Regions from separate parts of the Lysinibacillus sp. FSL M8-0355 genome, predicted to be linked through region 2. Evidence: a T-box and tRNA genes for the amino acid it is inferred to sense, from the RefSeq annotation. Region 2 holds a T-box; the other regions hold tRNA genes.
What was found. The T-box of region 2 lies ahead of leuS (leucine--tRNA ligase). A T-box ahead of a tRNA ligase gene usually reads a tRNA of that ligase, here a tRNA-Leu.
Positions count from the first base shown of each region.

Region 1: it encodes a tRNA-Leu, which carries the amino acid that the T-box ahead of leuS (leucine--tRNA ligase) is inferred to sense. The anticodon was not compared.
Region 3: it encodes a tRNA-Leu, which carries the amino acid that the T-box ahead of leuS (leucine--tRNA ligase) is inferred to sense. The anticodon was not compared.

Region 1 covers NZ_JBBPAI010000001.1:4,308,309-4,311,573, reverse strand. The annotation lists gene MKY46_RS21050 (Tex family protein) at 1-567, shown strand, start outside; gene MKY46_RS21045 (SprT family protein) at 642-1,100, shown strand; tRNA gene MKY46_RS21040 (tRNA-Asn) at 1,190-1,266, shown strand; tRNA gene MKY46_RS21035 (tRNA-Glu) at 1,268-1,339, shown strand; tRNA gene MKY46_RS21030 (tRNA-Asp) at 1,371-1,446, shown strand; tRNA gene MKY46_RS21025 (tRNA-Gln) at 1,452-1,526, shown strand; tRNA gene MKY46_RS21020 (tRNA-Lys) at 1,542-1,614, shown strand; tRNA gene MKY46_RS21015 (tRNA-Leu) at 1,681-1,766, shown strand; tRNA gene MKY46_RS21010 (tRNA-Arg) at 1,793-1,869, shown strand; tRNA gene MKY46_RS21005 (tRNA-Gly) at 1,888-1,961, shown strand; rRNA gene MKY46_RS21000 (16S ribosomal RNA) at 2,159-3,265, shown strand, end outside.
Region 2 covers NZ_JBBPAI010000001.1:3,659,467-3,662,731, reverse strand. The annotation lists gene MKY46_RS17750 (SulP family inorganic anion transporter) at 1-1,508, shown strand, start outside; T-box leader at 1,575-1,785, shown strand; gene leuS (leucine--tRNA ligase) at 1,873-3,265, shown strand, end outside.
Region 3 covers NZ_JBBPAI010000001.1:114,038-117,302, forward strand. The annotation lists rRNA gene MKY46_RS00550 (23S ribosomal RNA) at 1-1,340, shown strand, start outside; rRNA gene rrf (5S ribosomal RNA) at 1,453-1,568, shown strand; tRNA gene MKY46_RS00560 (tRNA-Val) at 1,579-1,654, shown strand; tRNA gene MKY46_RS00565 (tRNA-Thr) at 1,658-1,733, shown strand; tRNA gene MKY46_RS00570 (tRNA-Lys) at 1,741-1,816, shown strand; tRNA gene MKY46_RS00575 (tRNA-Leu) at 1,834-1,918, shown strand; tRNA gene MKY46_RS00580 (tRNA-Gly) at 1,954-2,028, shown strand; tRNA gene MKY46_RS00585 (tRNA-Leu) at 2,034-2,122, shown strand; tRNA gene MKY46_RS00590 (tRNA-Arg) at 2,131-2,207, shown strand; tRNA gene MKY46_RS00595 (tRNA-Pro) at 2,216-2,292, shown strand; tRNA gene MKY46_RS00600 (tRNA-Ala) at 2,309-2,384, shown strand; rRNA gene MKY46_RS00605 (16S ribosomal RNA) at 2,532-3,265, shown strand, end outside.

The DNA of each region.
Region 1 (3,265 bases), 650 kb from region 2:
GGTGCTAAAACGTATGAACAAGCTATCGGCTTCTTACGTGTCCCTGAAGCAAAAAACCCGTTCGATGCTACAGGTATTCACCCAGAGAGCTATGATTTAGCTGAACAAATATTAGCAGAAGCTCAAATTGATAAAAAAGAGCTAGGGACGCCGAAAGCCGAAGAAGCTATTGCAGCTTTAGATATTCAAAATTTAAGTAGCGTGCTTGGCATAGGTGTTGTGACTATTCAAGATATTGTGGATACTTTAATGAAACCAAGTCGTGACCCACGTGATGCTTTCCCACAGCCTTTGCTTAAAACAGATGTATTAAAAATGGAAGATTTAAAAGTAGGTATGGAACTGCAAGGCACAGTGAGAAATGTGGTGGACTTTGGAGCGTTTGTTGATATTGGCGTAAAGCAAGACGGGTTGGTGCATATATCTAAATTACAAAACAAACGCATTAAACATCCGTTAGAAGTTGTTGCACTAGGTGATATTGTCACAGTATGGGTAGAACAAATAGATGTCAATAAAGGGCGTATTTCTTTAACAATGCTTCCGCCTAAAAATCAAACATTATAATTTAAGTAATAAATATTTACCACACTGTCTATACTACACAGTGTGGTATTCTTGTTGTTAGAGGTGATTAATATATGAACAATGAGGAGTTACAACAACTTGTTCACAGCTTATCCTTGGAAAGCTTTCAAAAACCTTTTCAGCATCAGGCTTACTTTAATGCTAGATTACGTTCAACTGGTGGACGATATCTTTTACAATCTCATAATATTGAGATAAACCCGAAAGCCTATGAGTTATATGGCTATAGAGAGATTGAAGGTATTGTACTCCATGAATTATGTCATTATCATTTACATATTGAAGGTAAAGGGTATCAACATCGAGATAAAGATTTTCGAGAGCTATTAAGAAAAGTAAATGCACCTCGATTTTGCTCAGTTTTACAACCCCCTAAAGCTACAACTAAAAGACATCATCGTCATACTTATACTTGTGTCAATTGCCAACAACTATATGTACGGAAAATAAAAATGAATGTTGAGAAGTATTGCTGTAGTAAGTGTTTGGGTAGGCTAATACTAGTGGAATAAAAAATTATAAAAAAATAGTTGACGTTTTGTTGAGTTGTCCCTATAATAGTAAAAGTCGACAAGATAACGACGACAGTAAAACATAGTATTCCGAAGTAGCTCAGTTGGTAGTAGCACCTGACTGTTAATCAGGTTGTCGCAGGTTCGAGTCCTGCCTTCGGAGCCATGGCCCCTTGGTCAAGTGGTTAAGACACCGCCCTTTCACGGCGGTAACACGGGTTCGAATCCCGTAGGGGTCATTTCTTCATAATTTAATTAATACTATTTATTGGTCCCGTGGTGTAGCGGTTAACATGCCTGCCTGTCACGCAGGAGATCGCCGGTTCGATCCCGGTCGGGACCGCCACTTTTTGGGGTATAGCCAAGCGGTAAGGCAACGGATTTTGATTCCGTCATGCCTAGGTTCGAATCCTAGTACCCCAGCCATTCATTTCTTAATTTGAGCCATTAGCTCAGTTGGTAGAGCATCTGACTTTTAATCAGAGGGTCGAAGGTTCGAGTCCTTCATGGCTCATCTTTTTAGGAAAAAACATTGACTTCTCAGATCCTTGTAGTATAATGAGAAAGTTACTGATTGAATGCGGTCGTGGCGGAACGGCAGACGCGCTAGGTTGAGGGCCTAGTGGGGGCAACCCCGTGGAGGTTCAAGTCCTCTCGGCCGCACCAAGTCAATTAATTTTATATTCTTATATGCGCCCGTAGCTCAATTGGATAGAGCGTCTGACTACGGATCAGAAGGTTGTGGGTTCGACTCCTGCCGGGCGCGCCAATTTACAAATCATATTATGCGGGTGTAGTTTAATGGTAAAACCTCAGCCTTCCAAGCTGATGTCGTGAGTTCGATTCTCATCACCCGCTCCAAAAAAAGTGTTGACAACTTCCTGGTTGTCTGATAAACTAAAGAAGTTGTCCGAAAAGACAATGATATGAACCTTGAAAACTGAACAAGCAAAACGTAATCAATAAAGTTTTTAGTAACTAACTTCGGTTAATGAACGAAACAAAATTTTGGACATCAAAATGATGCCAGCAAAACAATTTGAGCTATTCAAATTTCTTTTATGGAGAGTTTGATCCTGGCTCAGGACGAACGCTGGCGGCGTGCCTAATACATGCAAGTCGAGCGAACAGAGAAGGAGCTTGCTCCTTCGACGTTAGCGGCGGACGGGTGAGTAACACGTGGGCAACCTACCTTATAGTTTGGGATAACTCCGGGAAACCGGGGCTAATACCGAATAATCTGTTTCACCTCATGGTGAAACACTAAAAGACGGTTTCGGCTGTCGCTATAGGATGGGCCCGCGGCGCATTAGCTAGTTGGTGAGGTAACGGCTCACCAAGGCGACGATGCGTAGCCGACCTGAGAGGGTGATCGGCCACACTGGGACTGAGACACGGCCCAGACTCCTACGGGAGGCAGCAGTAGGGAATCTTCCACAATGGGCGAAAGCCTGATGGAGCAACGCCGCGTGAGTGAAGAAGGATTTCGGTTCGTAAAACTCTGTTGTAAGGGAAGAACAAGTACAGTAGTAACTGGCTGTACCTTGACGGTACCTTATTAGAAAGCCACGGCTAACTACGTGCCAGCAGCCGCGGTAATACGTAGGTGGCAAGCGTTGTCCGGAATTATTGGGCGTAAAGCGCGCGCAGGTGGTTTCTTAAGTCTGATGTGAAAGCCCACGGCTCAACCGTGGAGGGTCATTGGAAACTGGGAGACTTGAGTGCAGAAGAGGATAGTGGAATTCCAAGTGTAGCGGTGAAATGCGTAGAGATTTGGAGGAACACCAGTGGCGAAGGCGACTATCTGGTCTGTAACTGACACTGAGGCGCGAAAGCGTGGGGAGCAAACAGGATTAGATACCCTGGTAGTCCACGCCGTAAACGATGAGTGCTAAGTGTTAGGGGGTTTCCGCCCCTTAGTGCTGCAGCTAACGCATTAAGCACTCCGCCTGGGGAGTACGGTCGCAAGACTGAAACTCAAAGGAATTGACGGGGGCCCGCACAAGCGGTGGAGCATGTGGTTTAATTCGAAGCAACGCGAAGAACCTTACCAGGTCTTGACATCCCGTTGACCACTGTAGAGATATAGTTTCCCCTTCGGGGGCAACGGTGACAGGTGGTGCATGGTTGTCGTCAGCTCGTGTCGTGAGATGTTGGGTTAAGTC
Region 2 (3,265 bases):
CGATTTTATTAGGAATTGTCATTACCTATGGCTATGAGGATTTATTACTTGCAGGATTAATGGCTGGGATTATGCTTTGCTTAATGGGCATTTTTAAGTTAGGATCTTTAATTAAATTTATACCTCGCCCTGTTACAGTTGGTTTTACAGCAGGTATAGCAGTTATTATTTTTACAGGGCAAATTGCCAACTTTTTAGGGTTAACAAATGTTAAAAGACATGAGTATTTTATTGCCAATATACAAGAAATTATGAAGCAGCTTGGAACGACCAATATGTATAGTATTTTGACGGCTGTTATCTGTTTTGTGACAATACTGATGACGCCGAAGTTTTTCCCAAAGGTTCCTGGAGCATTAGCAGGTATTGTTGTTTCTACACTTGTGGCCACTTTCCTCTTTACAGGACATGTTGCTACGATCGCGACAGCTTATGGGCAAATTCCGAATTCATTGCCTCATTTTGCTATACCTGATATCACCTTTGAACGCCTACAACTGCTTATTGGACCAGCGTTTGTCATCGCCATGCTAGGGGGCATAGAGTCACTACTATCGGCAGTCGTTGCAGATGGGATGACGAATAGTAAGCATAACAGTAATCGAGAGCTGATTGGTCAAGGAATTGCTAATATCGTGACGCCTTTGTTCGGGGGGATTCCAGCTACAGGTGCTATTGCACGGACTGCAACTAATATTAAAACAGGTGCAGTATCGCCTATGTCAGGTATCATACACGGAGTATTTGTTTTAGTTACATTATTGCTATTAGCACCATATGCGTCTCATATTCCATTAGCAAGTATGGCTCCTGTATTGATGGTTGTAGCCTGGAATATGAGCGAACGACACCATTTCTCACATATTGTGAAATTAAAATCGGGTGACTCGCTAGTGTTATTGATTACCTTTTTATTAACGGTGTTTACAAGTCTCACATTAGCAGTGGAAGTAGGGCTTGTATTAGCTGTGCTATTATTTGCAAAACGCATGAGTGAAAAGCTTGTTGTGACAAAGGTACTCCCAGACCATTCAAACAAAAGTGGGAAGGTACAGCCCCATGTCGTTCACCAGCAGCATGATTGTCCGCAAATTAGCATGTATACAATTGAAGGACCATTGTTCTTTGGAGCTGCTCAAATGTTTGAACAAAAAATTGAAAGCACTTTGCATCAGCAACCAAGAGTTTTGATATTGCGAATGGGGAAAGTGCCCTTTATGGATTCCACTGGTGAAGCATATTTTAGCAATATCATTGAAAACTTTACAGCACAGGGTGGTAAAATTCTGGTAACAGGTGTGCAAGGTGATTTAAAAATAGCTCTTCAGCACAATGGTATTTACGATAAGGTTGGAGCGCATCATTTTTATCAGCATACTGGAGAAGCGATTACTAAGGCTCTCGGCTATTTGGACACAAAGAAATGCATCGGATGCCAGCATTTTGCTTTTCATGAATGTAAGGATTTATCAAAATCTAAGGAAGAAAAGGAATTAATTCTTCAGTAATGGGTTAGTCTGTAAACAAAGGCTTGTGCTTTTCAATACTTTCCATTAGAATAAATGCAATATCATGTAAAGACTGTGATGAGGAATAGTAAATTTGTCGTTCTTTTTAGAGAGCTAGCGGCTGGTGGGAGCTAGTAAGAAAGCAAGTTGAACTCGCCTTCTGAGTCTGCCCGCGTGAAACAGCGTGTGTCGTTTCTTCCGCGTTAAGGAAGCTTGAGCCGAGTGTAATCACTAATTTGGGTGGTACCGCGGGAGTACAAATTCTCTCGTCCCTTCTATAAGAAAGGGACGAGTTTTTTTATTTTTTAAATATTTTGTCAATTATGATGAAGAGCAACATGATTCAATCGAAGGAGGAAAAAGAATGAGTTTTAATCATCTACAAATTGAAAAAAAGTGGCAGCAATATTGGGCTAATAACAAAACATTCAAAACTGAAAATGAAACAGCGAAGCCTAAATTTTTTGCATTAGATATGTTTCCATATCCATCTGGCGCTGGACTACATGTAGGACATCCAGAAGGATATACAGCGACAGATATTTTATCACGCTTTAAACGTATGCAAGGCTACAATGTATTACATCCAATGGGCTGGGATGCTTTTGGTTTACCAGCTGAGCAATATGCACTCGATACAGGAAATGACCCAGCAGAATTTACAGCTAAAAATATTGCAACTTTTAAACGCCAAATTCAAGAGCTAGGATTCAGTTATGATTGGGATCGCGAAATTAACACGACGGATCCAGAGTATTATAAATGGACACAATGGATTTTTATCCAGCTTTATAAAAAAGGTTTAGCCTATGTGGATGAAGTAGCTGTTAACTGGTGTCCAGCGCTTGGTACGGTATTGGCTAACGAAGAAGTAATTGATGGGAAATCAGAGCGTGGTGGGCATCCAGTAGAACGTCGACCAATGAAACAATGGATGCTTAAAATTACTGCGTATGCTGATCGTTTAATCGACGACCTAGAAGAAGTTGATTGGCCAGAATCTATTAAAGATATGCAGCGCAACTGGATTGGTCGTTCAGAAGGGGCAGAAGTAACATTTGCTATTGATGGTTCAGATCAAAACTTCACGGTCTTCACAACACGTCCAGATACATTATTTGGTGCTACATATTGTGTACTTGCGCCTGAACATAAATTGGTAGAACAAATAACGACAGCTGAGCAACGTCAAGCTGTTGAGGCATATTTAGAGAAAGTGAAAATGAAATCGGATCTTGAGCGCACAGATTTAGCAAAAGAAAAAACAGGCGTATTCACAGGTGCTTATGCCGTGAATCCGATTAACGGGAAAAAAGCGCCGATTTGGATTGCTGACTATGTGTTAGTGTCTTACGGTACAGGTGCTATTATGGCGGTGCCAGCACATGATGAACGTGACTATGAATTTGCGACTGCATTTGGTTTAGACATCGTTCCTGTACTTGAGGGTGGGGACATTAGCAAAGAAGCATTTACAGGTGATGGTCAACATATTAATTCTGAATTCCTTAATGGTTTAAATAAAGAAGATGGCATTGCGAAAGCAATTGAATGGTTAGAGCAAAAAGGCGTTGGAGAGAAGAAAATTTCTTATCGACTACGTGATTGGCTATTCTCACGTCAGCGTTACTGGGGTGAACCAATTCCAATGATTCATTGGGAAGATGGCACGATCACACCTGTTCCAGAATCAGAATTACCATTAGTGCTTCCAAAAACAGATAATATCCGTCCATCGGGTACTGGTGAATCACCAT
Region 3 (3,265 bases), 3.5 Mb from region 2:
GACGAAGTTCCTGATTTCACACTGCCAAGAAAAGCCTCTATCGAGGTGAGAGGTGCCCGTACCGCAAACCGACACAGGTAGTCGAGGAGAGAATCCTAAGGTGTGCGAGAGAACTCTCGTTAAGGAACTCGGCAAAATGACCCCGTAACTTCGGGAGAAGGGGTGCTCTTGAGCGTGCAAGCGCATGAGAGCCGCAGTGAATAGGCCCAGGCGACTGTTTAGCAAAAACACAGGTCTCTGCAAAACCGTAAGGTGACGTATAGGGGCTGACGCCTGCCCGGTGCTGGAAGGTTAAGAGGAGTGGTTAGCGCAAGCGAAGCTGCGAATTGAAGCCCCAGTAAACGGCGGCCGTAACTATAACGGTCCTAAGGTAGCGAAATTCCTTGTCGGGTAAGTTCCGACCCGCACGAAAGGCGTAACGATCTGGGCACTGTCTCAACGAGAGACTCGGTGAAATTATAGTACCTGTGAAGATGCAGGTTACCCGCGACAGGACGGAAAGACCCCGTGGAGCTTTACTGTAGCCTGATATTGAATTTTGGTACAACTTGTACAGGATAGGTAGGAGCCAGAGATCTCGGAGCGCCAGCTTCGAAGGAGGCGTCGGTGGGATACTACCCTGGTTGTATTGAAATTCTAACCCATGCCCCTTAGCGGGGCAGGAGACAGTGTCAGGCGGACAGTTTGACTGGGGCGGTCGCCTCCTAAAAGGTAACGGAGGCGCCCAAAGGTTCCCTCAGAATGGTTGGAAATCATTCGTAGAGTGTAAAGGCACAAGGGAGCTTGACTGCGAGACCTACAAGTCGAGCAGGGTCGAAAGACGGGCTTAGTGATCCGGTGGTTCCGCATGGAAGGGCCATCGCTCAACGGATAAAAGCTACCCCGGGGATAACAGGCTTATCTCCCCCAAGAGTCCACATCGACGGGGAGGTTTGGCACCTCGATGTCGGCTCATCGCATCCTGGGGCTGTAGTCGGTCCCAAGGGTTGGGCTGTTCGCCCATTAAAGCGGTACGCGAGCTGGGTTCAGAACGTCGTGAGACAGTTCGGTCCCTATCCGTCGTGGGCGTAGGAAATTTGAGAGGAGCTGTCCTTAGTACGAGAGGACCGGGATGGACACACCGCTGGTGTACCAGTTGTCTTGCCAAAGGCATCGCTGGGTAGCTATGTGTGGACGGGATAAGTGCTGAAAGCATCTAAGCATGAAGCCCCCCTCAAGATGAGATTTCCCATTACGCAAGTAAGTAAGATCCCTCAAAGACGATGAGGTAGATAGGTTCGAGGTGGAAGTGTGGTGACACATGGAGCTGACGAATACTAATCGATCGAGGACTTAACCAAAAATGTTTGAACCATTCAATGAACCGTTTATCCAGTTTTGAAAGAACAAGAAAGTTTAAAAAAGCTTGCATTTATAACGAAATAAGTTATAATAAATCTTGTCTTTTAAAAGTCTAGTGATGATGGCAAAGAGGTCACACCCGTTCCCATACCGAACACGGAAGTTAAGCTCTTTAGCGCCGATGGTAGTTGGGGGCTTCCCCCTGTGAGAGTAGGACATCGCTAGGCATATTACCCAGGAGGATTAGCTCAGCTGGGAGAGCATCTGCCTTACAAGCAGAGGGTCGGCGGTTCGAGCCCGTCATCCTCCACCATATGCCGGTTTAGCTCAGCAGGTAGAGCAACTGACTTGTAATCAGTAGGTCGTGGGTTCGATTCCTATAGCCGGCACCATTTTTTAGAGCCATTAGCTCAGTTGGTAGAGCATCTGACTTTTAATCAGAGGGTCGAAGGTTCGAGTCCTTCATGGCTCACCATTTTTAAATAATAATAAGCGGGTGTGGCGGAACTGGCAGACGCACTAGACTTAGGATCTAGCGCCGCAAGGCGTGGGGGTTCGACTCCCTTCACCCGCACCATTATTTCATTGCCAGATAAAAAAACTTATGCACATGCGGAAGTAGTTCAGTGGTAGAACACCACCTTGCCAAGGTGGGGGTCGCGAGTTCGAACCTCGTCTTCCGCTCCAAATGTGCCGGGGTGGCGGAACTGGCAGACGCACAGGACTTAAAATCCTGCGGTAGGTGACTACCGTACCGGTTCGATTCCGGTCCTCGGCACCATTTTTAATGCGCCCGTAGCTCAATTGGATAGAGCGTCTGACTACGGATCAGAAGGTTATGGGTTCGACTCCTGTCGGGCGCGCCAAAAAAGAACGGGAAGTAGCTCAGCTTGGTAGAGCACTTGGTTTGGGACCAAGGGGTCGCAGGTTCGAATCCTGTCTTCCCGACCATTTCCTAAAAATATATGGGGCCTTAGCTCAGCTGGGAGAGCGCCTGCCTTGCACGCAGGAGGTCAGCGGTTCGATCCCGCTAGGCTCCACCAATTCGATTTATTAAATGAACCTTGAAAACTGAACAAGCAAAACGTAATCAATAAAGTTTTCAGTAACTAACTTCAGTTAGTGAACAAAACAAAATTTTGGACATCAAAATTGATGCCAGCAAAACAATTTGAGCTATTCAAATTTCTTTTATGGAGAGTTTGATCCTGGCTCAGGACGAACGCTGGCGGCGTGCCTAATACATGCAAGTCGAGCGAACAGAGAAGGAGCTTGCTCCTTCGACGTTAGCGGCGGACGGGTGAGTAACACGTGGGCAACCTACCTTATAGTTTGGGATAACTCCGGGAAACCGGGGCTAATACCGAATAATCTGTTTCACCTCATGGTGAAATACTGAAAGACGGTTTCGGCTGTCGCTATAGGATGGGCCCGCGGCGCATTAGCTAGTTGGTGAGGTAACGGCTCACCAAGGCGACGATGCGTAGCCGACCTGAGAGGGTGATCGGCCACACTGGGACTGAGACACGGCCCAGACTCCTACGGGAGGCAGCAGTAGGGAATCTTCCACAATGGGCGAAAGCCTGATGGAGCAACGCCGCGTGAGTGAAGAAGGATTTCGGTTCGTAAAACTCTGTTGTAAGGGAAGAACAAGTACAGTAGTAACTGGCTGTACCTTGACGGTACCTTATTAGAAAGCCACGGCTAACTACGTGCCAGCAGCCGCGGTAATACGTAGGTGGCAAGCGTTGTCCGGAATTATTGGGCGTAAAGCGCGCGCAGGTGGTTTCTTAAGTCTGATGTGAAAGCCCACGGCTCAACCGTGGAGGGTCATTGGAAACTGGGAGACTTGAGTGCAGAAGAGGATAGTGGAATTCCAAGTGTAGCGGTGAAATGCGTAGAGATTTGGAGGAACACCAGTGGC